2 linked regions of the Glaciimonas sp. CA11.2 genome follow. The protein of the gene in region 1 binds, or shares a complex with, the protein of each later gene. Links are inferred from orthologs where the notes say so. Each region holds a gene or a part of one and is shown in the gene's direction. Other genes may lie near its edges.

Region 1 (15,976 bases):
AGTCCACGCAAGTTAGGCTGATAAATCGGAAAATCTTGTGCCGCCAGATGCATTTTTGCCAGCATGACCCCGACTTCGCGGCAATGCACAGGACCCGGCGACATTTCGGATTCGCCACGCAGTTTGCTAACGATCGCAGCGGGTTTGCCGTGTAGTGCATTAATAAGCGCGCCATGCTGATTGGCTATGGGAGCAGGCACCGCCACGCCACGCTGCGCCAGGTGACGCATAAGTTCAAGGTAAAAAGGCAATTGTTCGAACGTCAGTTTTTCAAAAACTGTCAGCACGTATTCGCCGGCCTCGGTATTGATGAAAAAATTACTATTTTCGATACCGGACGAAATACCTTTGATCGCCAGTGCTTTGCCTAAGGGAAATTGTGAAAGCCATTGGCTAAGGTCATCGAGGCTGACCGGGGTAAATACTGCCATGAGAAAAATTTAAAAAAAGAGATTTCGGAAAAAGTCGAAAGGTCACGCTATTTGTGAGAATGTAGAAAAAAGACCCAACATTTGAATCTCTCATCAACATTTGCCGCAGGGCTACAAAAAGCACCAGAAAAGCCGCCTTATTGGGCTGGCGTGGTAGGTGGCATTGGCGCTGTTTTACTATCAACAGCCTGTTCTTGGCCGGGAGTTGCTGGCTTTTCTTTCTTTTGGCCCCAATCGAACTCCTTAATCACCCATCGCGCACCGTTCGCTGGTGCACTTGGCGTATCGCCCGGCAACGACGTGCCGGCTGTTCTAGGTACGATGTGATAAGTACTGCCGCCGCTGTTAACCTTGATGTCCGTGACAACGCCTTGCTGGCGCTGCTGCGTGATGGTGTCTTCCGGCGCTTTCTCGTTTTTTTGAGTGGTAATGGCAGGTTTTTCACCCTCTTCCAGATTCTGTAGTTCGGGCGGCGGCGGTGCCAGATTTGCAGGCCGCGGCGTATTCGTCTGCTGCTGTGCCTGCACCATTGATGTCGTCATTACACCAACCGCAGCAATTAAAAGCGCTGATAACGTTGCCACTGGCCAGACTTTAAGGTTATTCATGGTTTTTTGGATGCCATAGTTGTTCGTTGGTATCGAACTAGTAAAAAAATCTAGTTAGATGCAATGGTTCCATTGTAGCAAACCGGCCGTAACGATAGGGCACAAGTCGTAGATCAAGCCCAATTAGCACAGATAAATCGCACCTTTTTGGGGCTGTTGTTGTTGCTTGGCGATGTCACTGCCATTCATAGCGCAACGCTGTCGACCGGCAGGCTGGAAAGTCAGCGCTTAATCTTGTTTAAGCGAAGCCAATAGGAATCGGACGAAATCGTCCAAATCCAGCTATCCTGGCCATAGGCAGGACCGACACTTTATATGTCGATCCCGTTGTAGTGCGGGTAAAAATTACAACAATGCGCCGGTGTCGGTATGACGGTCTACAGAATCTGCCAGCGATGTTTCACCTTTGTCATAAAAGTCGAAGACGGCATCTACAATCAGCGCAGGATCGTCGATAACCTGAATCAGATCAAGGTCTTTTGCGCCGATCATTCCAGTGGTAACCAACGTCGTACGGAACCACTCCAGCAGGCCTTCCCAGAACGTACTGCCGACTAAAATGATCGGAATCTTTCGACATTTCCCGGTCTGAATCAAGGTCAGGACCTCGGTTAGCTCATCCATGGTGCCAAAGCCGCCGGGTAATACGATATAGGCATCCGCATGCCGTACGAAGGCAACCTTACGCGCAAAAAAGTGGCGGAAACTTAACGAAATATCTTGCCACTTATTACTGCTTTGCTCGTGTGGTAGCTCAATATTGAGGCCAATCGAGGGTGACTTTCCTTCAAACGCGCCCTTATTGGCCGCTTCCATCAAACCAGGACCGCCGCCTGAAATAACCGCGAATCCAGCGTCCGAAAAGCGTCGTGCAATATCCGAACATTGTTCGTAATACGGGTTATCTTCTTTAATCCGCGCCGAGCCAAAGATGGAGACTGCAGGATGTAACTCAGACAGACGTTCGGTCGACTCGATAAACTCTGCCATAATTGTGAACATATGCCATGATTCGCGCGCCTTCTTGGAGGTAGCACGTTCGATGTCCGTCACTTGCCGCAACCGCGGTACATTTTTTCCGTTCAAGTTCGATTCCATATGCAAAAAACCCTGCTGTTAGTTGATGGTTCCAGTTACCTTTATCGGGCTTTTCATGCTCTGCCCGATATGCGCAATGCCGACAACGAGCCGACCGGCGCGTTGTACGGTATTTTAAATATGCTTCGTCGTTTACGTCTTGATTACCCTGCAGCTTACATTGCCTGCGTGTTCGATGCAAAAGGGAAAACGTTTCGTGACGATATGTATACCGAGTACAAGGCTACACGCGCTTCAATGCCGGAAGACCTAGTTAAACAGATTACGCCTATTCACGCTGCAGTGCGCGCTATGGGATGGCCTATTTTAATGGTTGAAGGTGTTGAAGCCGACGATGTCATCGGTACCTTGACAGTTCAGGCGGTCGCGCACGGGATGACCGCGGTGGTTTCCACCGGCGACAAGGACCTGGCGCAACTGGTTAATCAGCACGTGACACTGATTAACACGATGAATAATGAGAAATTGGATCCGCCGGGGGTAATTGCCAAATTTGGCGTTCCCCCAGACCGTATTGTTGACTACCTGACCTTGATCGGTGATACGGTCGATAATATTCCCGGCGTCTCTAAAGTTGGTCCGAAAACCGCGGTGAAATGGCTGGCCCAATACGATACGGTGGATCAAGTGATTGCCAATGCCGCAAACATCGGTGGCGCGGTGGGCGAAAATCTGCGGAAGGCGGTCGATTGGCTACCTCAGGCTAAAGCGCTGGTTACCGTTAAGACCGATTGCGATCTTAGCGAACACATGGGCTTATTTCCAGATTCACTGGCTATTTTGCCGCAAGATAGTGAAACATTGATCTCGCTTTATACGCGTTACAATTTTAAAACATGGCTACGTGAGCTTAGTAGTAGTGTGGCTAGCAGTGTGGCTGCAACGGCCAAAGTAGAAAATACCAGTAAAGTGGATGGCGATGAAAAAGTCGGCCTGATCGATGCCGTCACGACGGCAGTGGAAAGTCTGGGGCAAAGTAGTTTGTTTCCGCGGGCGGTAACAAATTATGAGGCCGTCACGACCGAACAGCAACTTGATCACTGGATGACCGTCATTGCCGATGCGCCATTAACCTCGGTCGATACTGAGACAACCTCGCTTGATCCGATGACTGCACAATTAGTCGGTATTTCGCTCAGTTGCACTATAGGCGTGGCCGCGTATATTCCAGTAGCGCATCGGACGCAAGACGGCGCGCAACAGCTATCGTTGGAATTTGTATTGGGAAAAATGAAATCCTGGCTGGAAGATCCAATTAAGTTAAAAGTCGGCCAAAATTTAAAATACGACAGTCATATTTTTGCCAATCAAGGCGTGACACTACGCGGCATCGAGCACGATACGATGCTGGAATCGTATGTTTTCGAATCCCACCGTCCGCATGACATGGACAGCATGGCGTTGCGCCATCTTGGACATAAAACGATTACTTTTCAAGAGGTCTGCGGAAAAGGCGCGTCACAAATTTGTTTCGATGAAGTCGAGATTGCACGTGCCACTGAATATGCCGCGGAAGATGCTGACGTCACTTTGCGCTTGCATCAGACTATGTGGCCGCATATTGAGAGCGACGAAAAGCTGCGTTTTATTTACGAAAGTATCGAAGTCCCAACCGCGGTTGTTTTACAAAAAATTGAACGCAATGGCGTCTTGATCGATGCGGGTTTGTTGAAGACCCAATCGAATGAAATAGGTAAACGCCTGTTGGAAATTGAACAGCAAGCTTATATCCTGGCGGGTCAGCCATTCAATCTTAATTCTCCTAAACAATTGGGAGAAATTTTCTTTGAAAAGCTGCAATTACCAATCATCAAGAAAACGCCTTCCGGTGCACCGTCGACCGATGAAGAAGTACTGCAAAAGCTAGCGGAAGACTATCCGCTACCGAAGATTTTGCTCGATTATCGTAGTCTTTCAAAGTTGAAGTCGACCTATACTGACAAGTTGCCGAAAATGGTCAATCAGTCTACTGGACGGGTGCATACCAACTACGCACAGGCGGTGGCGGTGACGGGGCGATTGGCTTCGAACGATCCGAATTTACAAAACATTCCCATCCGCACCGCCGAAGGGCGTCGTATCAGGGAGGCGTTCGTTGCGCCTGAAAATAGCGTGATCGTCTCGGCTGATTATTCGCAAATTGAACTACGTATCATGGCGCACATTTCCGGCGATGAAAACATGTTGCGGGCGTTTGCTGATGGTATTGATATTCACCGCGCAACCGGGGCCGAAATTTTCGGTGTAACAGCTTCGGATGTCAGTAGCGAGCAGCGTCGTTACGCCAAGGTGATTAACTTCGGTTTGATTTATGGCATGAGCGCGTTCGGTCTGGCAGGTAATCTGGGTATCGAGCGGGCGGCGGCGCAAATGTATATCGAAAAATATTTTATGCGCTTTTCCGGCGTCAAATTGTTTATGGACAACACCCGCTTGCAGGCCAAAGCGCAAGGTTACGTTGAAACGGTTTTCGGCCGTCGTTTATGGTTGCCAGAAATCAACTCGCCAAACGGACCACGCCGCCAAGGTGCAGAGCGCGCTGCGATTAACGCACCGATGCAAGGCACCGCTGCCGACTTGATTAAGTTGTCCATGATTGCCGTGCAGGGCTGGCTTGAGGCAGAACAGCTAAAATCCAAAATGGTGATGCAGGTCCATGATGAATTGGTGCTTGAAGTGCCGCAAGAAGAGTTGGAATTAGTTCGCGTAAAGTTGCCTGAACTGATGGCTAGCGTAGCAAAGTTACGGGTCCCGCTGATTGCCGAAGTCGGGGTTGGAAAAAATTGGGATGAAGCACATTGATGCTGGTTTGAATTGAGTCTGTATGAACGATGCGACGGTTTGTATCGTGTTGATGTCGCTCTCAGCGTACAAATGCTGAGAGCAGTTCATGCAAAGGAGTTAGACGTGGTTAGACAGTCTTAACCGTTTTTTAAATAATTCCATGTGTATTTCATCGCTTTCACGACGACAACTTGACCCACGATAGTTTCACCACTTTTTAGGAGAATCTGAGTGCCGAACTGAAAAGATGATTTTGATAGCCTGGTAGGAAAAGTGCGGTTATCCGACGACGTTGATCGCAGGACCTTTATTAAGACCGCCCTGGGCACCGGCTTTGCGGCTGCGGTTTTGCCGGTCTGCGCACAGACTGTGATTAAGACCGATACCATTGGATTGACCGCCGGTACTGTTGAAGTACAAATCAATGGTCTGACCGTGCCAATATACCGGGCCCAACCGGAAGGTAAGCGCAACTTGCCGGTAGTGCTGGTAATCTCCGAAATTTTTGGTGTACATGAACATATCGCGGACGTGGCACGACGTTTTGCGAAGCTTGGCTATCTGGCTATCGCACCCGATTTGTTTATTCGTCAGGGAAATCCGGCGGCCTTCGCCTCGATTGCGGAACTGCAAAAAGAAGTGATTTCGAAGGTGCCGGACGATCAGGTACTTGGGGATTTGGATGCCTGCGTAGCTTGGGCCAAAGAAAATGGTGGAAATATCGATAAGCTTGCCATTAACGGATTTTGTTGGGGCGGTCGCATTACGTGATTGTACTGTGCCCACAATCCTAAAGTCACAGCGGGAGCGGCATGGTACGGCCGTCTGGTCGGCGATAAGAGCGCGCTCAATCCCCATCAACCGGTCGATATCGCAGCCGCATTGAAAGTGCCGGTACTCGGTTTATATGGCGGCAAAGATGAGGGAATTACGCAAGATAGTATTCAGCAAATGAAGGCTGCACTTGCAAAGGGCAGCAGCAAATCGACCTTTGTCGTGTATCCAAACTCAGGCCACGCGTTTAACGCGGATTATCGTTCGAGTTATGTTGAAGCTGACGCCAAGGATGGCTGGAAACGCGCCCTGGAATGGTTTAAAAGCCACGGTGTTAGTTGAGCTGAATTGAACGGCGTTGCTCTCGTTAGAGTAGTGCAATTTGAGTGACGCGCATCGTCGGAAGAGTGTGTAGGTCAGTTGCCTTTGCGACTAACCAAACACTCTTTTATTTACTACCGCCAGCGCTGTTTGGAAGGAATATCAAGCACCGGTGGCAATCGGGCGACTTGGATCTGCGCACCATTCGCTCCACGATCCAGGATACAACGCTGCGCCGTGCAAGCCAGCAATTTCCAAAGCCAGCAAGTTGTGACATGCAGTTACGCCAGATCCGCATTGCATCACTGCAGCCTGGGATGCACTGATAATGTTACTAAACTCTTCGTGCAGTTGATGACCCGGTTTAAAGCGTCCATCGGCTTGTAAATTATTTTTAAAGAAGCGATTTTTTGCACCAGGAATATGACCGCCGATGGGGTCTATGGTCTCGTTTTCGCCACGGAAGCGGTCCGGTGCGCGGGCATCGACCACAGTACGTTGTGGATTGGTTAAATTATTTAAAACATCCTGCGCATCAACGTTGGTGACTAACGCGGGTTTGATGCTGATAGTACCCTTCACGTTTGTAGTGACTGTGGTTGATAGCGTTTGCCCTTCTGCTAGCCAAGCCGCTAATCCACCATCAAGCACCGCTACGGAGGCATGACCAATTGAGCGCAGCAGCCACCAAAGTCGCGCAGCAAAGATGCCGCCTTGCGCATCGTAAGCAACGACCTGCGTATCGTCATTGATACCCCATTGGCGCAAAGTCGCGATCAGGGCATCTTGTTCTGGTAACGGATGGCGTCCTTTGAAAACGCCATCTGCAGCTAGCTTGGCACCAGATAAATCTTGATCGAGATGCGCGAATTGCGCCATAGGAATATGGCCAGAAGTATAGGCTGCGCGGCCAGCATCCAGATCGGCCAAATCGTGACGGCAATCGATTATGACCCAGTTCGCTTGCGGCGCATTTTGCAACAGGTTGGCAGCTGAAATCAGCGTGGTGTAAGGATGTTTGTTTGGCATAGCGATCTCCTGTAGTTCTTGCATGTAGCAGCGAGTATATTGTACCCAAGCTTGCCATTTAAGTTCGCAATAGTGCCTTGAAATTCAATCTCACATTTGATACTTGGTTTATCGCTCGCTTTTGAGGCGATAAGCGATTTAGCAGTCGAGAATGTTCACTTTAATTATAGAGCGTTGTTGTCGATCAGCCGTTGATAATTAATGGCGGTAGCGACCACATAAAGGGGATTACAAAAAAATCATCAAACTTGGAAAATAAGATAAAGCAACTATCTCAGTAAATGTCGCAGTTGATGCGGACTAAATGCCACAAAGCGCTGCTAATCTTTGATGGCGCACTTATCGCTGCGAGGAACAAATTTGATGGTGTTTCAGCCATAATCAAGTTGAAAAGCGCGGGAGTACGAGCGATAATTCAAAAACGAGGGAGAAGAAAGGAAGAGAAGAATGAATCTGAACGACTGATTTTTCGAAGTCGTACAGATTAAAGTAATTGATCAGCGGGTGTTAGTCGACGTTAGTTTTTGGTAGGTCCATCTGGCTGCGATACCATTCGTGGAAATGCTGCATACCATCCTCCATCGGTGATTGATATGGCCCGACTTCGCTTACGCCTCGCGCCATTAAAATACTGCGGCCAGCGTCCATGCGTAGCGCAATTTCATCATCTTCGACACAGGTTTCCATGTATGCAGCGCGTTCGGCCTCTACCATTTCGCGCTCGAATAACGCGATTTCTTCAGGGTAGTAGAACTCAACCACATTCGTTGTCTTTTGAGGCCCCCTTGGCCACAAAGTGGATACCACCAATACGTGGGGATACCATTCGACCATGATGTTTGGATATATTGTTAGCCAAATTGCACCGAATTTTGGTGGTTTGCCGTTGCCAAATTTGAGAACCTGTTCTTGCCATTTTTTGTAAGCCGGTGATCCGGATTTTGCCAGACCATGATTGACACCGACTGTTTGTACGCTGTAATCCTTGCTGAATTCCCACGTGAGATCGTCGCAACTGACAAAACTACCCAATCCGGGGTGAAACGGCTCAACGTGATAATCCTCCAGATAAACCTCAATAAAAGTTTTCCAGTTGTAATCGCATTCATGCACTTCAACGTGATCAAACAAATAGTTGCTGAAATCAAGGTCTTTCGACACCCCTAACTTGTTGAGTTTTTCCCCGACATTAAAGCCGTTTTCTTCAAACAGTAAGCCGTTCCAGCTTTGCAGCGGTGTTTGAGACAGGTTCATACATGGAGTTTCGCCGAAATGCGGCGCTCCGATGAGTTCACCTTTGAGGTCATAAGTCCAGCGATGTAGCGGACAGACGATAGTGCGGGCGTTGCCATGACCGTCGAGCATCTTCGCTTGACGATGACGACAGACGTTAGAAACTAGCACAATGCCCTCAGGATTGCGCACTAACATGCGGCCTTCATTTTCGGATGCCATTGTGGCGTAATCGCCAACATTGGGTACCATTAACTCGTGGCCAACATAACGTGGACCACTTTGAAATAGCTGTTGTATTTCGCGTTTTAACAGTGTTTCGTCAAAATAGACGTCGACTGGAAGTTGCGCATCAGACCGCGCCAGCGTGGCAAAAATAGCCAGATCGGACATTCCCGTCCCCCAAATTAATCTGCACCAACCTAAGAGAGAAAGAATCCGTAAAAATCTGTATTCAAATAATATAAAATTAATATGAAGCGGAAGTTTCGGACATAACCTACTATTATGCCACAGCTAGACTTGCTTTTCTCTATTTGACCATAAATTGCCGGATAATCCCTCAGAAATTCAACGGGTTATAACTGTTTGCACTAAAATAGCGGACACCACAATTAAGCACTCGCCTAGAGTTTCTGACTTTAGCTTTTGCTTCCCCGCAATCAGGCGTTACCATCTGCAGTGCTCGGCTTGGTATTGATTCAGATCAACGACGACACCGTGCAGGCTGGCCAATGACTGATGGTAAGGCAACATTATTTTGAACAGGCTTTAACAATTATGGCAAAGAACGCACTTTCTGCCAGTAATCCGGCATCATTTGAACAGGCAATGGCTGAATTGGAGCAACTTGTTGCCCAGATGGAAGCCGGTGAGTTACCGTTGGAGGCGTCGGTAGCGGCTTATAAACGCGGCTCAGAACTGGTTAAATTTTGCGCAGTACAACTCGATAAAGTTGATAGTCAGGTAAAAGTTCTGGAGGGAGATATGTTGAAACCTTTCGCCGCGCCCGCTGATCAGTCCGATGGAAGCGATGCATGACGGGTGCTGACAATACGACGGAAGCTATAGAGTCGCTTCACGCAATTGGAGTGCCGGATGATATTGCTGGGTTTTCTGAATGGATGCGGCAGATTCAGTCAGTAACTGAAGCTGCATTGACAACATTTTTGCCCTTGCCTACGGATGTTCCGGTACGCTTGCACCAGGCTATGCGTTATGCGGTTTTAGATGGCGGCAAGCGGATACGGCCTCTTTTGGTATTCGCGGCTGGTGAGCTGTTCGGAGCACCTCAACCTATGTTGGAACGCGCAGCAGCAGCAGTCGAAATGATTCATGCGTATTCGCTGGTGCATGACGATATGCCGTGTATGGACGACGACGCACTACGCCGCGGTAAACCGACCGTGCATGTGCAATATGATGAACCAACCGCATTATTAGTTGGCGATGCATTGCAGTCGCAAGCGTTTATTGTGTTGTCTGCCAATGTCGAGACTGTTGATCCGGTGCGCCAGATGATGATGTTGCGCTTGCTGGCGGCGGCGTCCGGGTCTTTCGGTATGTGCGGCGGTCAGGCAATTGATTTGGATAGTGTCGGTTTGCAGCTATCTCTGGATGCGCTGGAGTTGATGCATCGATTGAAGACCGGCGCCTTACTACGCGCCTCAGTCCTATTGGGGGCCACCAGCGGCAAGACGTTATCGTTTACGGAAGTGCAAGCATTAGAAGCATACGGTACGGCGATTGGGTTGGCGTTTCAGGTGGTCGACGATATCCTTGATGCGACTGCCGATTCAGCAACTTTAGGCAAGACAGCGGGCAAGGACGCAGCGAATAATAAACCAACCTATGTATCGATCATCGGGTTGACGGAATCGCAGGTATTGGCAGATAAGTTGCGTAACGACGCTCACGCGGCGATTGCGCCCTTTGGAAATAAAGCCCGTCGCCTGCGTGAATTGGCAGATTTGATTGTGCAGCGGAAAGCTTAGTCCCATGAATTTACTTAATACAATAAACAGCCCGGCCGACTTGCGCCTTTTAACGCGTGCGCAATTGCGACCGCTGGCTGATGAACTACGCGAATTCGTTATTGATTCCGTGTCCCAGACTGGCGGCCATTTGTCGTCAAATTTAGGAACCGTTGAACTGACAATCGCGCTGCATTACGTTTTTAATACGCCCGAAGATCGTATCGTATGGGACGTAGGTCACCAAACCTACCCGCACAAAATACTGACAGGTCGTCGTGATCAAATGAAAACCTTGCGTCAGTTTGAAGGTATTTCGGGATTTCCTCGTCGTGACGAGAGTGAATACGATACCTTTGGGACGGCGCATTCCTCAACATCGATTTCGGCAGCGCTGGGCATGGCCTTGGCCGCCAAGACCAAAGGTGAAAAGGATCGTCACGCTGTCGCAGTGATCGGTGACGGTGCAATGACCGCCGGTATGGTTTTTGAGGCGATGAACAACGCTGGCGTGTATGACGACATCAATATGTTGGTTATCTTAAATGACAACGATATGTCGATCTCTCCACCGGTCGGCGCATTGAATCGTTATCTGGCGCGCTTGATGTCCGGTCAATTTTATGCCAAGGCCAAAAATGTCGGCAAATCGATGCTGCCGGGACCAGTGTTGCAATTGGCCAAGCGGTTTGAAGAGCACGCCAAAGGCATGATTGTACCTGCCACCATGTTTGAGGAATTAGGTTTCAATTACATCGGCCCCATTGATGGGCATGATTTGGAATCGCTGATTCCAACGTTGCAAAATCTGAAGCATTTGAAAGGTCCGCAATTTTTGCACGTGGTAACAAAAAAAGGTCAGGGTTATAAGTTGGCTGAGGCCGATCCCGTGCTTTATCACGGGCCCGGAAAGTTTAATCCAGCCGTCGGCATCAAGCCAGCGACGTCCAGCAAGATGACGTATACACAAGTTTTCAGTGACTGGCTATGCGATATGGCAGCGCAAGATGAAAAACTAATCGGTATTACGCCAGCAATGGCGGGCGGCTCTGGATTGGTGGAGTTTGAGCAGCGCTTTCCAGAGCGTTACTACGATGTTGGTATCGCCGAGCAACACGCGGTGACTTTTGCCGCTGGCCTTGCTTGCGAAGGCCTCAAGCCAGTTGTGGCGATTTATTCGACCTTCTTGCAACGTGCTTATGATCAATTGATACATGATGTCGCGCTGCAAAATCTGGATGTCACCTTTGCGCTTGATCGTGCTGGTCTGGTCGGAGCTGATGGCGCGACTCACGCTGGCAATTATGACATCGCTTTCTTGCGTTGTATTCCCAACATGGTGGTCATGGCTGCGTCTGACGAAAACGAATGTCGCCAGATGTTGTCGACAGCTTATCTCTACAAAGGGCCAGCCGCCGTGCGCTATCCCCGTGGCAGTGGTGTTGGCGCAGTGATTGATCAGGCATTAGTTGGGTTGCCATTTGGCAAAGGCGAGATTCGGCGCGAAGGTAAGGGAATAGCGATTTTGGCCTTTGGTACGATGGTTGCGCCAAGTCTTGAAGCGGCCGAAGCATTGAATGCGACCGTCGCTAATATGCGCTTCATTAAACCGCTGGATGTTGCGCTGTTACTCGAACTGGCAAATTCGCACGAGGCAATTGTCACTGTAGAAGAAGGTTCGATCATGGGTGGCGCTGGCGCCGCGGTGGCAGAAGCTTTGGCGGCGGCAGGATGTGTCAAACCGCTTCTGAATCTGGGTTTGCCCGATCGTTTTATCGATCATGGTGACGCTACACAGTTATTGGCGATGTGTGGTTTGAATGCAGAAGGAATTGCGGCGAGTATTCGTCAACGATTTGGCAAAGAGGTATTGCATTTGGTGGCTATGCAGAATTAGATTGGGTTTTTGATTCCCTCTGATGATGGGTGATTAAGTGTGTTGTCAGCTACGGTCTTCGATAGGTAATTTACAAAGACCGTAGTGAGTGCATTAGTGGACGATCCGGCCAATAAAAAAGTCTTCATCGGTGCAGTCTGATTTGCTTTGTTGGAGCATCTGCCCGAAGCAGAAAAGGAACGCATTACGCAACCGATCCAGATCACCATCGACGCTAAAATCTTGTCAACGCTCAGGTCTCATCAATAGCGCAATAGCGATCAAAGCGGCTCAAACGTCACTGCGCCCGACATTTTTCCACAAAACATCGCTGCCGCCATCCAACCGATTTAACACCCGCGACAAAACAAACAACAAATCCGATAGTCGATTGACGTAAAGCCGCACAGGAACGTTGACCGTTTCACTCTTGCCCAGCGTGATGATACTGCGCTCAGCGCGGCGACACACTGTCCGGCAAACATGTGCCAGCGCCGCTGTGCGTGCTCCGCCAGGTAAAATAAATTCCCGTAACGGTGGCAAGTCTGCATTATATTTTTCGAGCAATGCGTCAAGTCGCGCCACTTGTGACTCCTTGATCATCACGTAACCCGGAATACACAACTCGCCACCGAGATCGAATAAATCATGCTGAATCGTCAGCAGATCATCGCGCAAAGTAGTCGGTAATACCTCGCAGAGTAAAACACCGAGATGTGAGTTCAGTTCATCGACATCGCCGATTGCGTGAATCCGCAGACTATCTTTGTCTGTGCGGCTACCGTCGCCAAGGCCAGTTGTGCCGTTGTCGCCCGTGCGCGTAGCTATTTTTGAGAGTCGATTACCCATGTTGGTTGTATATAGTGAAATTATAGTGAGATAGGCGATTACTTTACACTAGTGGCCCAATGCCGTGACAAATTCCCGGCAATCGCTATCGAAGAGTAAAATCTTAACAAAACGGAGACTCTTATGAATCATATCGCCACATTGGCAGCATTAAAAAAGCCGCTGCCTGACGCGTTGCTTGTTGTACTCAAAACCTTATTTGGGGACCGCTTCTCCACTACGCATGCCATGCGCGCGCATCACGGTAGTGACGAATCGTCCTACGATCCGATGTTGCCTGATGCCGTGGTGTTTGCTGAGTCGACCGAAGATGTCGCGGCGACCGTCAAATTGTGCAGTGAATATCAAATACCGCTCATTCCGTACGGTTGCGGGACATCTCTGGAAGGCCATATATTGGCCTTGCAAGGCGGTATTTCGATCGACTTGTCACGCATGAATCGTCTGTTGGCGGTGCACGCTGAAGATATGACCGCTACGGTTCAGGCCGGTGTGACGCGCAAGCAGATCAATCACGAAATCAAAGATAGCGGACTGTTTTTCCCCATTGATCCGGGTGCTGATGCGTCGCTTGGTGGCATGGCCGCGACGCGTGCGTCCGGGACTAACGCCGTGCGTTACGGCACCATGCGTGAGAACACTTTGGCGCTGACCGTCGTCACATCGGATGGCCGTATTATCAAAACCGGCACGCGCGCTAAAAAATCTTCCGCTGGCTATGATCTGACGCGCATATTTGTCGGTAGTGAAGGGACGTTGGGCATTATTACAGAGGTGACCGTTCGGCTATATCCGCAGCCCGAAGCTATTTCTGCGGCGGTGTGTTCGTTCGAGACTATCGGTGACGCCGTCACCTCAGTGATTCAGATTATTCAGCTTGGTGTACCGATTGCGCGGGTCGAATTTCTCGATGAAAATAGTGTCAAGGCGATTAATGCCAATGCTAAATTAGGCTTGCCAGAAAAACCATTATTACTATTTGAGTTTCACGGCAGCGAAAACGGCGTGAAAGAACAAGCCGAAGTGGTCCAGTCCGTGGTCAATGAGTTCCACGCAATTGGCTTCGAATGGGCGACGCAGCCTGAAGATCGTTCACGTTTGTGGGCTGCGCGACATAACGCTTTTTTTTCGCTCTTGCAGTTGCGTCCGGGATCTCGCGCCATATCAACCGATTGTTGCGTGCCGATTTCGCGCTTAGCAGAATGCATGTTGTCGACCAAAGCAGATTGCGATGCTCACGGCATGATTTATTCGATATTAGGCCATGTTGGTGATGGCAATTTTCATGTGCAAATGCTGGTTGATCCAGATAATGCGGAGGAGATTGCTTGCGCCGAAGGTATTAATAGTCGCATGGTGGCGTTAGCGATTTCGATGGATGGAACTTGCACCGGTGAACATGGTGTCGGCTTGCATAAGATGGATTTTTTGATCGCTGAACATGGCGACGCCGCGATTGAGACTATGCGGGTGCTGAAGCATGCTTTTGATCCGAAGAATATTCTTAATCCCGGTAAAATTATTCGTTGGTAGGGCGATACGACTATCTATAAAAGCAAAATGGATACTTTCAGTTAGTCCTAAAAGTATCTTCGGCCCTAAGCGTTGCAGCGCGGTATGCTACAGCGTTCAGTGATTGCAACATCAGATCAGTGAATCACTAAATCGCACTTTCGGATATCGAATGAAAATTGCCTCATACGGAATATGCTAAACAAGTCCTCCATCGCGACCCGATTGCCACCGGTCCACGCCCTGTCGGCGTTCGAGGCCGCAGCGCGCCATAACTCATTTGCACTCGCTGCCGATGAGTTATGCATTACGCCTTCGGCGCTGTCGCACCGGATTCGCTTGCTTGAGGATTTCGTCGGTGAGCGGCTGTTTAGTCGTGAAGGGCGCACCGTCACTTTGTCGGAATTTGGCCGCCGGTATCTGGACGTGGTACGCAATGCTTTGCGCACGTTAATTGAGTTTCCGATGCCGCATCGCGCTTCTCAGGCGCAGCCGCGGATCAAAATAACAGTGCCACCCACCTTTGCACGCTATTTGCTGATTCCGCATTTAGGCAGTTTTATCGCAGAGCATCCGGACATAGTTGTAGAAATATTCTTGTCGGTTCCGCTGTACGACTTAAGTCTTTCGGAAAGTGATATTGAAGTGCGTTTTGGCGCTGGCAGATATCCCAACACCACGACCGAAAAACTCTTCGAGGAACCTGCGTTTGCCGTTGCTACGCCGGATTATTTGCGTCAAATCGGTGGTATTGATACGCCTGCCGATTTGCGCAAGGCAACACTATTACGCTCTGCTTTAGAGCCTTGGCAGCCTTGGTTTGAGGCAGCCGGATTGGATTGGCCGGAGCCTGCGTCGGGATTGCGCGCAGACGATTTAGGATTGCTGCTTGAGTTGATTCGAAATGGATTTGGCGTCGGATTGACGCGCAAACACTTTGCACAAAAAATGATCGCAGATGGAGAGTTGGTGCAATTGTTTGACGTGAGTCTGACTTCTCCGCCGCATGCTTATTATCTGGTGTACGAGCAAAAGCCCTATGAACGTCCGGAAGTGACGATTTTCATTGCCTGGATGAAAAAAACCTTCAAACGACTTTAAAAAATCGATTTGCGTAGCCTGTCTTACTCGAGCGGTTTTGAAACACGTGAAAAAAATTCATCCGCACAGCAAAAGAGTTTCAGCCGCAGATGTTACATAAGCGCCGCCTGACAATGACATTTTCGCTATACTCTGCACTACAAAGCGTGCGCGGGCGGGCGAGAGTGATGGCGTATTCATGGCCTGTTCGGCATGGTTAAAGTCAGGTAACTGATTCCCTTCTCTCTTAAAGTCTGAATTAAAGTTTGTCATTTAGCCTCCGACAGCACGTTACTACCTTACAGTTATCTCGCATAGGAATCGCATGAACGCCCCCGCAGAGACTTCAATTACACCTTCTTTTACTGCTGAACGGCAACGTCAGGTTGCTGCTGCGTTGCGTGCTGT
Region 2 (16,011 bases), 2.5 Mb from region 1 along the record:
CAAATCGGCCCCGACATCTGCTCCTTTGGTAAAAATACCGCCGCCCAACCGCGCAAAGATAGAAATTAACGAGGCGCCAAATGCAAGACCGATGAGCGGCTTTAAGACATCATGCAGCGACATATCCGGGCGACTAAAAAAAGTAATCAGCAATAAATAGAAAATCGTTACACCAAGCAGGCCTAGTCCGACTACCAACATTCCAGTGATAGCACCGCCACGAAATGCCACATCGAGCGCTTGATTTAAACCTTTGGTGGCGGCTTGTGCAGTGCGCACATTGGCACGTACCGATACATTCATTCCGATAAAACCACACGCCCCGGACAACAGCGCACCGACCAGAAAGCCGAGAGCCGTGACCAGTCCGAGGCCTGGAATAAATCCGATGATGATGAATAGCACCACACCGACGATAGCAATGGTGCGGTATTGGCGAGCCAGGTAGGCTGCAGCCCCTTGCTGAATGGCCGCGGCGATTTCCTGCATGCGCGGGTTTCCTGGGTCTTGCTTTAAAATCCAGCTGCGTGACACCATTCCATATATCACAGCAATAATGCCGCAAGCGATCGCAAACCATAGACCAGATGCCATGTTGACTCCTCCTGTTTTATTACGGACAACCATCACAAAGTAAACAACCACATTAAGTAAATAGGCGTTCCGCCATTTTGGTGGATACGCATCAATCTACAAATCATGTGTACTGAAAAACTTTTTGTTGCCCTTTTATTTTCAGAAGTCGGCCTGGGCTGGCGTGTCTAAAACTAACGGTTATTGATTACTATCCTAACCACATGTGAAATTCTTTACAATCTTTACAGCGCATAGAAATAAAAAAAGCGGACTCATGGTCCGCTCTTTTTTAGGCTTCCAATGCCTTGAAGGCACTGTCGCGAATTTGATCAACAGGTCCAACTCCAACGATTTTGCGATATTGTGGCGCGCCGGGATTTCCTGCCTTAGCCCAGTCACCATAATATTTAACAAGAACTTCAGTTTGCTCGTGATACACAAAAAGACGTTTCTGCACGGTTTCTACTTTGTCGTCGTCACGGAGGATCAACTCTTCTCCAGTCACATCATCAATCCCTTCCACCTTTGGCGGATTGAACTTGACATGGTAAGTGCGACCAGAAGCAGGATGTACGCGTCGGCCACTCATACGCTCAACAATTGCCGCGTCCGGCACATCAATTTCCAGCACGTAGTCAATCGCCACGCCTGCTTCTTTCATCGCATCAGCTTGTGGCACTGTGCGTGGAAAGCCATCAAACAGATAGCCGTTGGCACAATCCGCTTGCTTCAGACGATCTTTTACCAGGCCAATAATAATATCGTCCGAGACCAAACCACCCGCATCCATCACTTTTTTTGCTTCGATACCAAGTGGTGTTCCCGCCTTGACGGCTGCCCTTAGCATGTCACCGGTAGAAATTTGCGGAATGTTGAATCGTTCTTTTATAAAGGTAGCTTGCGTGCCCTTACCGGCACCGGGCGCTCCTAGAAGGATGAGGCGCATATTATGTAGTCCTAAGGTGAGTTTGAAATTTATTTGATGACGCTCATTTCTACACTTTCAATGCTAAATATCTAGACTTACTTTGAAAATCGCAGCGGCGTCATTTTGCAACCATTGTTATAACACGCTAACTTTGCATGAAACTTACCACAAAATTTTACCAAACAGCACTCTAACGGTGCAGTTACGTGGTTTTGTAGATGCTTATTTTACCGAGCCATTACTGTTCTTTTACTGTTTTGCTCTGATTCATTACCGGCTTAAAGCTGGTTTATAGCTGATTTAAAGAAAAATCATAGACCAACTTTAGCCAATAAAGAAACCGCTGAGTCAGCGACGCATTAACAAATTAGTCCTTGAAAAATTGTCGCACGCGCTCCAGGTCTTCTGGTGTATCAACGCCAGCGGCCGGTGCGTCCTGCGCGATATGGACCGCAATCGGAAAGCCATGCCACAACACGCGAAGCTGTTCCAGCGCTTCAATTTGTTCTAATGGCGACACCGTCAGTGTCGGATAAGTTTGTAAAAACGCGTAGCTATAGGCGTACAGCCCGATATGCCGTAATGGTACGTAGTCGCTGGGCAACGATTGTCGCGATTGCGCAAACCCATCCCGGTGCCAGGGAATAGTTGCACGAGAAAAATACAACGCACGACCATGTTTACTGACAACCACCTTCACTACGTTCGTGTTAAAGGCATCCGCGACACTATTAATTGCATGCGCTGCCGTTGCCATGGGCACGCCATCTACAATCTGCGCGGCGGTGGCTGCAATCAATTCTGGATCAATTAACGGCTCATCGCCCTGAACGTTAACCACTACGGCATGTGCCGCCAATCCTAAACCCGCTGCCACTTCCGCAATCCGATCCGTTCCAGAAGGGTGATCAGAACGCGTTAAACGTGCGACAACCCCGTATTTCTCACACGCAATCAAAATGTCGACATGATCAGTTGCGACGATGACCTGAGCAGCGCCGGAGAGCGCCGCCCGCTCGGCGACTCGCACAATCATTGGCTTGCCGCCGAGATCAGCTAAAGGCTTATTTGGCAATCTGGTCGATGCTAATCGCGCAGGAATAATGACAGTAAAGGACATTGGCGATCTTTATAGGGACTATTTGATAAGCTATCTGAGCAGTCACGCAACAGCAGACGCAAACGAAAAGCTAAATAAAATGAAAAGCTAAATTCAGTCGGGCGGCTATCAGCTATGACGGCGCGCCGTCCGAGACCACCAGGTCAGCTGGACTATTCAGATCCCGCGCCTGGTCCGCCCACATAATAGGGATGCCGTCGCGAATCGGAAAAGCGAGCCTGTCGGCGTTGCAAATCAGTTCTAGTGCTTTTTTATCATGCTGCAAAGGCCCTTTACAGATAGGGCAAACTAAAATATCAAGCAGTTGGGTGTCCACGGAGTTTCTCCACAATTTGTTGTATCAGCGCGACGTCAATCTGCGCGGTCACGGGCACAACCCACAAACGCGGGTCGTTTTTGATGGTTTTGATTTGACTACATTTTACTGCATCCTTTTCGGTGATCAGTATGATCTCTGCATCCAGTGCAGCAAAAGGATTCGTCGAAAAATCGTAATGATCCGGCAGCGACAGGGAGTGAAATACCAAACCCATGCCGGACAACATGTTAAAAAACCGTTGAGGATTGCCAATTCCTGCAGCGGCCAGAATCCGAGGTGCCGGCAGTTTGGTCGAAAAATCAGCGATGCGGAAAGTCTGCGAGCGATCACTCAGGCGCTCTGCGACCTCGCCGATCAACTGCATACGGATCGCCGAGCGCGGCAATGAAGTCGGCAAAACTGCCGCTCGTCCCAGGTTCACCACTGTAAAGTCGCGCCTTCGGGACGCCGTTTCACGCAAGGGACCGGCTGGCAATAACCAACCGTTACCATGTCCGCGGCTATCAAACAGCACAATTTCGATGTCGCGCTGTAACCGATAATGCTGTAAGCCATCGTCGGATAAAATCACATCCACCTTCGGATGCGCCTGCAACAATGCTTGCGCCGCTGCAACCCGATTTCGACCCACCACCACGGGACATTGCGCGCGCTGAGCAATCAACAAGGGTTCATCACCGACTTCCGCTGCAACCGAATTCGTCGACACCACGCGTGTTTCAACACTGGGATTGACACCATAACCACGGGAAATCACGCCAGGCGTATATCCCGCCAGCCGTAAGGCTTGTACCAGCCAGATGGTCAAAGGCGTCTTACCTGTACCACCGACGTAAATATTTCCAATCACTATGATCGGAACCGGCAAGCGCGTACTCGCACGCAAGCCGATCACATACGAAATGCGACGTAATCCCGATATACACAAGAATAATAACGATAACGGCCATAGCAAGCACGCCAGCAAACCCCGTCTTTGCCAAGCCGCGGTAAGCACTGATTCGGTCGTGGAGAGCTTACGAGTCAAATGGAATAACCTGTCATAAAAAAGGAATCAAAAGAAATACATTAAAAAACAGAATAGGAACAGAAAGAAGGAACCGTATCTATCATCAATAAACGACCACGCTGCGTCAGGTAATGCTATTGATCGAAAAACCTTGATCGAAATACATCGATCAACATGCGTACAAGCCATGATACAAAGCAAGCAATCCCTGCTTTTTACTACTTGTGGGCGGCTGCCTGTGCAGCAAATGTCACTTTCTCAAAACCAGCTAAACGCGCTGCCTCCAACACATTAATCACCGTTTGATGGGGCGACATCGCATCCGCGTTGATGACAATCACGGGCGTTTCCTTTGACTTATTGGGGTCGCTTTGTGCGGCCGTCTTCAAATCCTGCGCTAATGCCTCAGCATCCCTCGACGACACCTGCTCCTTATTTATCGCATACTGACCTTGCGCAGTCACCGCCACTGTAATACGAAACGGCTCCGCGATCGCCTTGCCTGCATCTGCGGTCGGTAACGTAATCTTTAGCGTGGTTAAGTTGCTGTAAGTTGTTGTGACCATCAAAAAAATCACAATAACCAACAATACGTCAATGAACGGAATCAAATTAATTTCAATTTCTTCGCGCGCTCTACCTTTGCGAAAATTCATACATGATCCTCCTGGCATTGATTCCTGCTTCGGTCTTACCTAAATTCGCACCTAAGTTCGCACCGAAATTGATTTCTGCGTTTTGTCCCATAGACTTTTCAAAACCGTAGTGAGCGGCATCGTCAAACCGCACATGATGCACCAGAACAGATACTGCTCCACCCTGCAATCCGTTCGTCCGTCGTTTGTAATGCCGTCGTCTGACGCTGCGCAGTATACGTCGAAAAATACTTACTTCCGTTCGCCATGGACGATATCGACAAACTTGATCGCCTGCTGTTCCATAGCGACAATGAAACTATCGATCGTGGCCCGAAAATGGCGGTAAAAAACCAGCGTGGGCATCGCGATACCTATGCCAAACGCGGTATTGTAGAGCGCCACTGAAATCCCATGACCCAGTTGCGCGGGATCAGTACCCGCACCATTGGTCGCACCAAAAATTTCAATCATCCCCACCACTGTGCCGAATAAGCCCATCAGCGGGGCGAGCGAAGCAATCGTTCCAAGGGTCGTCAGAAACCGCGCCAACTCATGCGCTGTGGCCATCCCCGCTTCTTCGATCGCCTCTTTCATCATATCGCGTGGTGCATCGACATTACGTAAACCCGCAGCCAATACGCGTCCCAGTGGGGAATTGTTTTCCAGGTTGGTGATCACTTCAGCGTTAGCGCGCCCGTTGTGATAAACCAGGATAACCTCGTGCAACAACTGCGGTGGCAAAATACGCGAGCGACGCAAATAAACCAAGCGCTCGATGATCAATGCAGTAGCGATGACGGAGGCACACAATAACAGCCAGATCGGCCAGCCTGCAGCTTGAATAATGGCAAACAAAAGAAACTCCTTGAGAGGACCGCAGACAGGTCTGTCTAATGGAAGCAGAATGTAAACTGTTGAGGCGAAGTGAGCAAGCCCATCGATCGTTGATTTATTCTATTCAGCTCCTTCATTCCCCGAGCAGGAAAAGTTCCACACATTTTTTGTGAATAAGATTGTGGATAAGTCCTAGTGCAGAAATCTAAATCATTGTTTTAAAAGGTTTATTTATCCCTGCATTAAAAAAGTGCAATGCAGCAAACTAATTCAAGAATATTCCCATTTGCAACCGAGAAAGTTCTCCACAGATTTTGTGGACAACTTTGTGAACAACTCAGCCTTGAAGAATCTAACACGTTGATTCGGTTCATCTTTTTGCCATTGTTCAGAATGGGTAAGTGGTTTGGATTTTTTGTTACAAATAACCAGATGTAAAGTAAATCAGTGGAAATACTATGTTCATAAAAAACTGAGGTATCCGCACATACAGACTTACACTAATGCGCAGCAATAGAAAAATAGTTATCCACAGAATTTGTGGATAACTTTGTGCACAAAGCAGTCTAAAGTAGGCTAAGCACTTGATTAGCAATGAGTTTTGATTCCTGCGCAGTTCGGACGCAAGGGTGGCGTATTCCTCTCCCCCAATTTATGCAATGCCATGATTTCCAGCCCTGGGAGTGAATAAACAGTCGTTTTATGTCTGGCTGACCCAAAAATAAATCGTCAGACCAACTCCAACAAAAATAAAATAGTGTGCCGCAGCATTCCGCATGACTAGAGCACATTGATAGTTATTTAATAATATAAAATGAACTACTAACCCTAATACACAAAACGACAAAATGCATACAAATGTAATTCAAAAGAGGTGATTTATGGTCGTTGATATCATTCTTAGTTTTTAGGTTGATAAACACCAAATTGACAAAAAAATAAGGAAAAACATGAAAACTTTTCATTGTGATAAATGTAAACAACAAGTTTTTTTTGAAAACACCTTATGTTTCAGTTGTGAAAGCACCCTCGGATACCAACCCGAGCAACGTGCGGTCAATAGTTTTGAATTAGTTGAAGATAACAAGTGGCGCAGTCTCAATCCGGCCGATGCCGGACGCCTCTATAAACAATGTAGCAATTATGTCAATCAGCATGTCTGTAACTGGATGCTGGATGCAGATGACGAAAATGAGTTTTGCGCCTCTTGCCAGTTGACAGTCATCATTCCCTCGTTGCTGAAAGAAAAAAACCATCTTTTTTGGCAACGGCTGGAGTCTGCCAAGCGCCGCCTTCTTTATTCTCTTTGGTCGCTGGGTCTTCGCCCACTAACGAAGCAGCAAGATGAAGAGCGCGGGCTAGCCTTTCAATTTCTAGAGGATGGTTTGAGCGAGGAACCGGTGATGACCGGCCATGATAACGGTTTGATTACCATTAACGTGATAGAGGCCGATCCGTCAGAACGTGAGCGCACCCGCGAGCAAATGCACGAAGGTTATCGCACGTTGCTAGGTCATTTCCGCCACGAAAGCGGACATTACTATTTTGATCGATTGATTGCCGGCACTGATTGGATAGACAGTTATCGAGAATTATTCGGCGATGAACGCCAGGATTATGCCGAGTGCCTGAAACTCCACTACGAAAATGGCACGCCGCCTGATTGGGAGAAAAACTTCATCAGCATCTATGCCAGTTCTCATCCGTGGGAGGACTGGGCAGAGACGTGGGCGCATTACTTACACATGATTGATACACTCGAAACCGCTCACACCTGCGGACTATCGCTGAGTCCACCGAAGGCTGCCGAGCCTGAAATGGTCATCAGTGCGCCACCTCTAAAAATCGACTCATTCGAAGAAATAATCGGTAACTGGTTTGCGTTGACTTACGTGTTGAATAGTCTGAACAGAAGTGTCGGTACGCCTGACTCTTATCCTTTCAAATTATCAACGCCAGTGCAGGACAAGTTGCACTTCGTTCACCGGGTAGTACTGGCCCAGGTTAAAGCCAAAGAGAAAGCGAATGCAAAAGCAAAAGCAAAGGTGCAACCGAAACCGAAATTCGAACAGGAGTCAAATCCAAACCCGAAACCGAAGCCAAAATAGAAAGCAAAGCTTAGGACAAGCGTGTCTTAACCTTTTAGTTATCCACAGAAATTGTGGGTAACTTTGTGTACAAGACTGGCCGATTCGCGTTAAGTACTTGATTAGAATGATTTTTATTGGTGTGGATAATATCCGCGCACTTTGTCCAAAAGTACGCTAGCCAGACCATTATTCGCCAAAAAGGCATTCCTGCGCGTCACGTCGGGACTTTTCCACAGATTATGTGGATAACTTTGTGTGTAAGCACCTTCCAACACACTTAAGTCGTTGATTGCAAATACTATTTAGACACTGCGTACAGGTGCAGCAAAAATCGATCACAGTATTTTGGTCATGGGCCTTTCGCGATGCAACCAAGAGCACAACGAGTAAGTGTCTTCCAGACCGTCTTTCGTCGCTTTACGTTCTACAATAGCGCCTTGAATGTGTGGGTAGCATCGCTTCAAATACGCAATCATAGTAATCAGCCAAATAATAAGTCACATTTAAATGCCATTCGAATGACATCCCATTGTGTTTTTGCAAATAAATAACTAAGCCACTCACCGAAGGTCTCAATGCTTTTCGCCCCACCCGCCGACAGTCGCGTCGGCAGCGCACCCGTGCTCTCTGTCTCCGCCCTCAATCAGGCCGTGGCGCGTATGTTAGAACGCAGTTTCCCCTTAACGTGGGTTTCCGGCGAAATATCCAACTTTACGAAGGCGGCCTCCGGTCATTGGTATTTCACGCTAAAAGATGACGGTGCACAAGTGCGCTCGGTCATGTTCAAAGGCCGTGCGCAACATGCCGGATTTACCCCGCGCGAGGGAGATAAGGTCGAGGTACGCGCCCTGGTCACGCTCTATGCACCGCGTGGCGACTACCAACTAAATGTAGAGGCCATCCGCCGGGCTGGCGCTGGAAACCTATACGAAGCATTTTTACGACTTAAAGAAAAACTCAATGCAGAGGGTCTTTTCGATCCTGTTCGCAAGCGCCCTATCCCACAGTTCGTCACCTGTATCGGCGTTGTTACCAGTCTGCAAGCGGCAGCGCTACGCGACATTCTGACAGCGCTGGCCCGCCGCGCACCGCATGTCCGCGTGGTCATCTATCCCACGCCGGTTCAAGGCGAAGGTGCCGCGGAAAAAATTGCTAAAGCAATCAACACCGCCTCATCGCGTAACGAATGCCAGGTATTGCTGGTCTGCCGCGGCGGTGGCAGTATTGAAGATCTCTGGTCATTCAATGATGAAAGCGTCGCCCGTGCCATCGCTGCGGCAACGATGCCGGTTATTTCCGGCGTCGGTCATGAAACTGATGTCACGATTGCCGATTTCACTGCCGATGTCCGTGCAGCGACCCCGACGGCTGCCGCCGAACTGGCAGCAATCCCCCGCAACGACTGGCTGTCGTTAATAGCAAGCAATGCCGCTGATATGACTCGCGCAGTCCGCAGACAACTCGGCGAAACCGGCCAGACCCTTGACTGGCTAACCCGTCGCCTGGTTAGCCCTGCGACCACAATCGGCCATGAGCGCCTGAAATCACAAACCCTGCAAACCCGATTGATGCACGCCACTACTATTCCGTTAAGACAGTCGCGCTATAGCCTTCTGCATTTGCGAACACGCTTAACCGCACAATTACCGGACACGCGCCGCGCAAGAATTCTTTTACTAGAGCAAACACGGCGCCTCGAACATGCGCTCACGAACCAAAACAAACAATCCCGGGTCGCACTAAAGGCACTTAATGCGCAACTGGAATTGCTAAATCCACAACGGACACTTGAGCGTGGTTACGCCATTGTGACCAATGCAAAAGGCACCGTTTTGCGCGCGCCAAAGGAACTCCAACCGCGTCAGATCGTCACAATACAGTTGGCAGAAGGTAGTGCGAAAGTCGGTATTGATAGTGTCCAGCCAACGTTCGACTAGCGTGACTTTGCAATAAAGGTATTTGAATTCGTCTGATTGCTGCATGGAATAGATAAGCGCTTTACAATAACGCCCTTGAACCTGTGGAATCTCTGTGGTTAGGTAGCGCAAAAACCCTTCATAAAGCGATCACGGTCAGCAAGATGATGCTTGTAAAAACTGGAGCCGTACGAAAGGTTGGAAAGCATCGCAGTACCGGAATTGGTTTATGTAATCGGTTTGAAGGCGGATTTAACGTTGCCCTGATTTGCACAAAGCAGGACAAAACACAACAGACCTAACAGGGTCTCAGTAGCCCCATAAAACTTAGAAAGGACACACCATGGCATACACACTCCCACCCCTACCGTATGAACTTGATGCATTGGCACCTCACATTTCCAAAGAAACACTGGAATTCCATTACGGCAAGCATCACCAAACCTATGTGACCAATCTGAACAATCTGGTTCCAGGTACAGAATTCGAAACCGCCTCACTAGAAGATATCGTCAAGAAATCTTCTGGCGGCGTTTTCAACAACGCAGCGCAAATCTGGAACCATACGTTCTACTGGAACAGCTTGTCCCCAGATGGCGGCGGCGCACCTACCGGCGCTCTGGCTGATGCGATCAATGCTAAATGGGGTTCGTTCGACAACTTCAAAGTTGAATTGACCAAATGCGCAGTTGGCACCTTTGGTTCCGGTTGGGCATGGCTGGTCAAAAAGACTGACGGCTCGCTGGATCTGGTCTCGACTTCAAACGCTGCAACACCACTGACAACCGATGCAAAACCACTGCTCACAGTGGACGTGTGGGAACACGCGTATTACATCGACTACCGCAATGCTCGTCCAAAATACCTGGAAGCATTCTGGGCATTGGCAAACTGGGATTTTGCTGCAGCGAATTTTGCTTAATTTCAATTGACCGAATAAGCTGAAGAACTGATTTGACGAATGAATTAATGGTAAACCAGAATTTATAAGTCAAACAAAAGCCGACTTCCCAGTCGGCTTTTTACTGCCAATTTCAGTTACAAAAAAAATGCGCAAGAGATTGCTATACTGGTCAGAGCAACCGGAGAAGAACGGCACAGCTATCGTAATTGATTACTGGCCTCGACATTTGCTCACCTGCTTCACTAAAAACGCTATGCGGATTTGCTAGACAACATTCATACTTCAGATCGCCAAACTCATTTTAATCCGTAAAACATCCATAGCTAAAATAGCATTTTTCTCATACGCGAGTAAGGCGCTTAGCCCCCGATAACACCGGTCAGGCGAGCCTTCCTGTATGCTTCATGTACGGAGGAAATATTTGCCTATGGATTTCAGCTTTTTGTCCGAGATACATCAGGGACCATTACGTTCGGGTCTGATCGCTCTTACTACCGCTTTCGTGGCATGCCTACTTGCCGCAATATTGCATCGCGCAGGAATTTTTCTGTTACGGCGTATAGCCGGTAATCGACCGTTTACGACCAATGCAACCATCATCGCGTTTCGTGCGAGTCAGGTTTGCATGCTGCTATTCGCGATCCGAATAGTGCTAACCGGCGCGCCGGAAGATACGCCATGGCTAGTGCCTTTGTCTTACCTGACCTCAGTCGGCCTCATTCTTGCACTTACCTGGCTCGCCATGCAATGCATCAAGGCGGTCACTGTCACCGTAGTCAATCGCAACCCAGCCGACGTGATCGACAATCTAAAGGCGCGTCGAATCCTGACGCAAACCCGCGTACTGGCGCGCAGCGCACATTTTATCGTTGGCCTGCTCGGACTTGGTTTCGTCCTACTCACCTTGCCCGGAGCCAAACAATTTGGCGCAAGCTTGTTAGCATCTGCGGGCGTGGCTGGGTTGGTCGCCGGTATGGCGGCGCGACCGGTTCTTGGTAATTTTATTGCAGGACTACAAATAGCGTTTTCCCAGCCAATACGAATCGATGATGTTCTCATCGTCAAAGGCGAATGGGGACGCGTAGAAGAAATTACCGGCACTTTTGTTGTGATACGCATCTGGGATGAACGTCGCATGATCGTGCCACTACAATGGTTCATCGAGAACCCATTTGAAAACTGGACACATAATTCCTCCACAATTCTCGGCACCGTTTTTTTGTGGCTGGATTTTGTAGTGCCGGTACCAGCATTACGCGTCGAATTTGAACGCATTTGCAAGTCCTCGCCGTTATGGGATGGCCGGGTCTGTGTGCTCCACATAACAGATGTCAACGAACGGGCGATGCAAGTTCGTCTACTCACAAGCGCCCAAGATTCTGGTACCGCTTTCGATTTACGTTGCATCATCCGTGAAGAAATGATTTCCTTCATCGCCGCTCATTATCCACAGGCATTACCGCGCCTACGCACCGCACTTGATCCGATTGAAGTGAAATCGTCTGGCCGAAACAACACCGATCCGCTTGATACGATCATTGATGGGCCGCCACAGCAACAAAGCGATCAAATTGCACCCATTCGCTAGTCAACAAAAGCCATCGATTCAATAGCCTGGAAGACAGATCCCTTGTAAATGAGAAACCACGGTAATAGTAGCGTGGGCTAAATATAGAAAGTGGGTGCCATGGAAAGTCGGAAGATTAAACGCTCTTATGATGACCGGGATTGTTGCAGCAAATCCCATTCTGATTATCGTCGTTCCATGATGACTTAAGAATCAGGCTACAAAAATTGATGCGTTTATAAGTGGGATCTTTAAGTGCCAGTACATCGGCCTTGATATTGCCGAAAGTTGTCTCCGGTTTATGACGGGTACCTTTAGCAAAAGCATCAATAATATTATCTTTAAAATGCAGACCACGCGGATGCGCTTGCACAATCTGGTTTCGCTGCGCATCGGTAAAATCGCTATAGGCAAAACCCAGCACATCCATTTCGACACCCGCCGTGACCAGTGCCACAACAGGTTTCTTGTATTGTGTAATTCCCGGCGTAGTATGCAATGCGATGGCGTCCCACACCTGCTCAATATCAGCCTCGCCAATACCGTATCCCTTTAAAAAATCACGTGCGGCGTTTGCGCCATCCACTTCGAAGCGGTCATGTTTGCTACTATATGTCTCGATGAGCCCCATATCATGGAACATGGCGCCGATGTAAAGCAGTTCTGGATCGTACTTCAGCTTTTTGCGCTCTCCAGTCAATGCGCCAAATAAAAATACCCGAGTCGAATGATGAAACAATAAATCCGTTTCAGTGTCTCGAACCAGTTGCGTTGCGTCCCGCGCCATCCGGCTATCAGGAACGTGGATACCTGCGATAAAATTGCTCATAAAATTCTCCAGATCGCACTGCGCTGATCAAGGCAGCGACAATGCGTTGTTCAAATAAAAAGTGGCCGACAATCATCACAACAGATACAAAAGACACCATAGTCGTGACAATTACACGCGATCAAATGTGGCAGAAGTCAGCCATTCCTTGCGCGCCTGACTCTCTTAATGCTAGCGTGCAATGCAGTTCACTTTAATGGGAAGAATGCTTCGGTACAATGCGGAGCATGCGTTGAACACAGCCAACCGCACGCCTTATCCAGCCATCACCGATACTATGATTTCATGTAGTATTTCGTTCGGTAGCCAAAAAACTTTCGGACGTGGCGTGGCGTCCCCACCGACAATCAGCTACAAAATGATCTGAAAGTGCGATATTTCGCGACGCCGCCGCTCTACGTCCGACCGGCTATTTGACTCACTCAAGGGTATCTTCGATGCGAACTATTGCCATTGCGATTTTTTCTGGTGTTCAAGCGCTTGATGTTGCCGGACCGCTCGATGTTTTTGTTGAGGCAAATAATTTCGTTTCTCCCGGTAACGGCTATGCGATAACATTAGTAAGCGCAACCAAGGATGCCGTGCGCGCTTCGAACGGCATGCGTTTGCTTGCGGATGTAACGTTTGCCGAAGCCAACGGCCCCTATAACACCGCGTTAGTAGCAGGTGGACCCAAGCTACCAATTGACGCACCAGATTCGCAGCTAATCGCATGGTTAATTAATGTCGCTTCACGCTGCGAACGCTTTGGATCGATATGCACGGGTGCCTTTGCACTTGGCCACGCAGGGCTGATCAATGATCGCCATGTCACGACACACTGGCAAAATGCACCGCAATTAGCGCAACAATTTCCGCGTGCGCGGGTTCAACTTGATCGTATATACATTCGCGATGGAAATCTGCTAACCTCCGCTGGTGTGACGGCAGGGATTGATGGTGCGCTGGCATTAGTAGCAGAAGATCACGGTCCAAAGATCGCACTTGCGGTAGCAAAGCGCCTGGTCGTGTTTGCTCAGCGTCGGGGTGGTCAATCTCAGTTTAGTCCTTTCCTCGTTGCTCCCACAGACGATACATCGCCAGTCGCCAAGGTACAAATCTATGTGATGGAGCATATTAGAGAACGCTTTACGGTCGAAAAACTCGCCGAAGTGGCTGGTATGAGCACACGTCATTTTGCGCGTATGTTTTTGCAATTGACAAGCGTGACACCACATGAGTTTGTCGAACGCGCACGCGTAGATACGGCCCGCTATTTTCTTGAAAGTACCGATGACGCGCTGAAGGCGGTCGCATACGATTGTGGTTTTGGCAATGCTGATCGCATGCGCATTGTATTTAACAAGCGCCTCGGCGTAGCACCTCATGCATATCGGGCGAATTTTAGAAAGAATAGTCCTGATTAAGTGAATGGTTCGTAGACATCAAAGCAAATGCGACTGTCACTTTCTTACGCACTGCCTTGATACTTCAATCTTTGTTATCTGACGACTGACATCACTTCGCAGTCATGCAGATTCCGCCATCTAGACGAATGACTTCGCCGTTAAGATAAGCGTTTTCGACAATTGTGTTTACCAACCCGGCAAATTCTGCCGGCTTACCCATACGCGCTGCAAACGGTACTGTCTTACCCAGCGCATCTTGCACTTCGGTTGGCATACCCAACAACATCGGCGTTTCCATAATGCGAGGCGCAATAGCCATCACCCGAATACCAAAACGTGCCAATTCACAAGCCACGCAGCAGAAGACACCACTATCAAGGAGATAACGTTTCATTTACCCCCTTCAGCCACCATCAAAAATTCACGGCAATAATTACCTAGCCGACAAGTCTATCAGAAATGGCAACTGCATTCTCATTGGGTTTGCATGAAAGTCAAGCTGTAAAACATTCCAGTTTCCGATGCTAGGCTTGAGCAGCAAGCTTAGGCGTGGTTCATAGCTACTCCAAAAAATTAAGTGAATCGACAAAATTTTTCTTAAGTTTAAGTTTAAGTTTCAGGCATTCAAGATTAATTTCTTAAGCGAGGAGTGAAGAATGACCACAACTTCCATAATAATTGCTCAACTTTCTGATTTTACAGTTGTCATGCCTCATGCCACTTATGATCAGGATGATATCTTATGTTGGCTGGCGGCTGCCCATGCGCGCGTGGAGACTCTACGGACACCGAAGGAAAATGGAGAAATTAAAGAATCATGGGATCAACTTAATTCTAAAATGCGCAAGAGTTTTGAGCTCTTCGGTTGTAAAAAATCGCGGATTTCCACTCGCTCTTTTGATGTCCTCGATGTAGGAAATATTAAGTGGGATGAATTGCGCTTATACAACTTGAATTTGCCTCAGGGAGATATTCCTACAACTTCCCTTTATGGAAAAGACATGGGGCAAAGAACGAAATTTTTCCGAGAAAGATCGCGCTCTCTTTTTCATAGATTTTTCCCTCAAGAGTCTCATCCACCTGAACATATTATTCATGTGAGTTGTACCGGCTACTTTTCACCGAGTCCGGCTCAAAGTCTCGTAAATCTTAATAGATGGATGAAAAAAACAAATGTCACCCATGCCTATCATATGGGTTGTTATGCTTCCATTCCCAGTATTCGCCTCGCCGAAGGGTTGCTATCGGCATTGCAAAAAAAGAAAAATTCCCCATCAGCGGGCGTTAATACGATCGACATTGTTCATACAGAAATGTGCAGTCTTCATGTCAATCTTACTGATCACTCACCAGAGCAAATAGTGATTCAAAGCCTTTTTGCGGATGGCCATATAAAATATTCTTTGCAGCCATTTGATGCTGAATCGAAGAATACTTTGGCACTCATCGTGATCAAGGAAGAAATCATTGAAGACACAGAAGAACTGATGACATGGTCACCTGATAGTTGGGGGATGACAATGACGCTTTCCAGAGAGGTTCCTAAAAAAATAGCCAAGCATGTTTTGACTTTTGTTTCTGAAATGCTTAGTGAGGCTCAGCTTCCCATAAAAGAAATTTTTCAAAATGGTATTTTTGCCATTCATCCTGGAGGTCCAAAAATAATTGATTCGGTTCAGTCTTTGCTCGGATTAAGGGAAGATCAGGTTCAACATAGCCAAGAAATTCTTTTTTCTCGCGGGAATATGTCTTCGGCGACTCTTCCCCACATTTGGAAAAATTTAGTAGAGGATGCAACTATATCTAGCGGGAAAATCATTGTTTCCCTCGCCTTTGGCCCAGGTTTGACAATATTTGGTTCTGTGATGAGAAAATCCTGATTTGCCGGAATAG

The links.
Region 2: the proteins of RGU75_RS04175 (region 1) and xseA are in contact, whole or in part, in a cryo-EM structure (PDB 8TXR), measured with the Escherichia coli proteins. The link is inferred for Glaciimonas sp. CA11.2 from one-to-one orthologs.

The regions. Positions count from the first base shown.
Region 1 is NZ_JAVIWL010000001.1:973,143-989,118, reverse strand. Bases 7,863-10,688 are described here. They hold RGU75_RS04175 (exodeoxyribonuclease VII small subunit), read left to right. Parts: upstream 7,863-9,058; coding sequence 9,059-9,319; downstream 9,320-10,688. Other genes in these bases: dxs (1-deoxy-D-xylulose-5-phosphate synthase), read left to right, coding at 10,277-10,688; RGU75_RS04170 (farnesyl diphosphate synthase), read left to right, coding at 9,403-10,272; RGU75_RS04180 (aromatic ring-hydroxylating dioxygenase subunit alpha), read right to left, coding at 7,863-8,671. In the rest of the region: RGU75_RS04210 (homoserine kinase), read right to left, coding at 1-431; RGU75_RS04205 (hypothetical protein), read right to left, coding at 569-1,039; RGU75_RS04200 (TIGR00730 family Rossman fold protein), read right to left, coding at 1,385-2,125; polA (DNA polymerase I), read left to right, coding at 2,138-4,939; RGU75_RS04185 (sulfurtransferase), read right to left, coding at 6,179-7,045; more of RGU75_RS04180, read right to left, coding at 7,553-7,862; more of dxs, read left to right, coding at 10,689-12,148; RGU75_RS04160 (cob(I)yrinic acid a,c-diamide adenosyltransferase), read right to left, coding at 12,419-12,976; RGU75_RS04155 (FAD-binding oxidoreductase), read left to right, coding at 13,100-14,509; RGU75_RS04150 (LysR substrate-binding domain-containing protein), read left to right, coding at 14,702-15,589; RGU75_RS04145 (hypothetical protein), read right to left, coding at 15,647-15,841; RGU75_RS04140 (FAD-linked oxidase C-terminal domain-containing protein), read left to right, coding at 15,894-15,976. UniProt on the Escherichia coli protein: Bidirectionally degrades single-stranded DNA into large acid-insoluble oligonucleotides, which are then degraded further into small acid-soluble oligonucleotides.
Region 2 is NZ_JAVIWL010000001.1:3,465,264-3,481,274, reverse strand. Bases 7,410-10,270 are described here. They hold xseA (exodeoxyribonuclease VII large subunit), read left to right. Parts: upstream 7,410-8,089; coding sequence 8,090-9,451; downstream 9,452-10,270. Other genes in these bases: sodB (superoxide dismutase [Fe]), read left to right, coding at 9,774-10,270; RGU75_RS15005 (putative zinc-binding peptidase), read left to right, coding at 7,410-7,532. Outside these bases: RGU75_RS15040 (sodium-translocating pyrophosphatase), read right to left, coding at 1-594; adk (adenylate kinase), read right to left, coding at 866-1,522; kdsB (3-deoxy-manno-octulosonate cytidylyltransferase), read right to left, coding at 1,872-2,624; RGU75_RS15025 (Trm112 family protein), read right to left, coding at 2,737-2,940; lpxK (tetraacyldisaccharide 4'-kinase), read right to left, coding at 2,921-3,970; RGU75_RS15015 (biopolymer transporter ExbD), read right to left, coding at 4,171-4,608; RGU75_RS15010 (MotA/TolQ/ExbB proton channel family protein), read right to left, coding at 4,840-5,445; more of RGU75_RS15005, read left to right, coding at 6,375-7,409; more of sodB, read left to right, coding at 10,271-10,352; RGU75_RS14990 (mechanosensitive ion channel family protein), read left to right, coding at 10,762-11,922; RGU75_RS14985 (HD domain-containing protein), read right to left, coding at 12,038-12,730; RGU75_RS14980 (GlxA family transcriptional regulator), read left to right, coding at 13,168-14,136; RGU75_RS14970 (3-oxoacyl-[acyl-carrier-protein] synthase III C-terminal domain-containing protein), read left to right, coding at 14,775-15,998. UniProt on the Escherichia coli protein: Bidirectionally degrades single-stranded DNA into large acid-insoluble oligonucleotides, which are then degraded further into small acid-soluble oligonucleotides.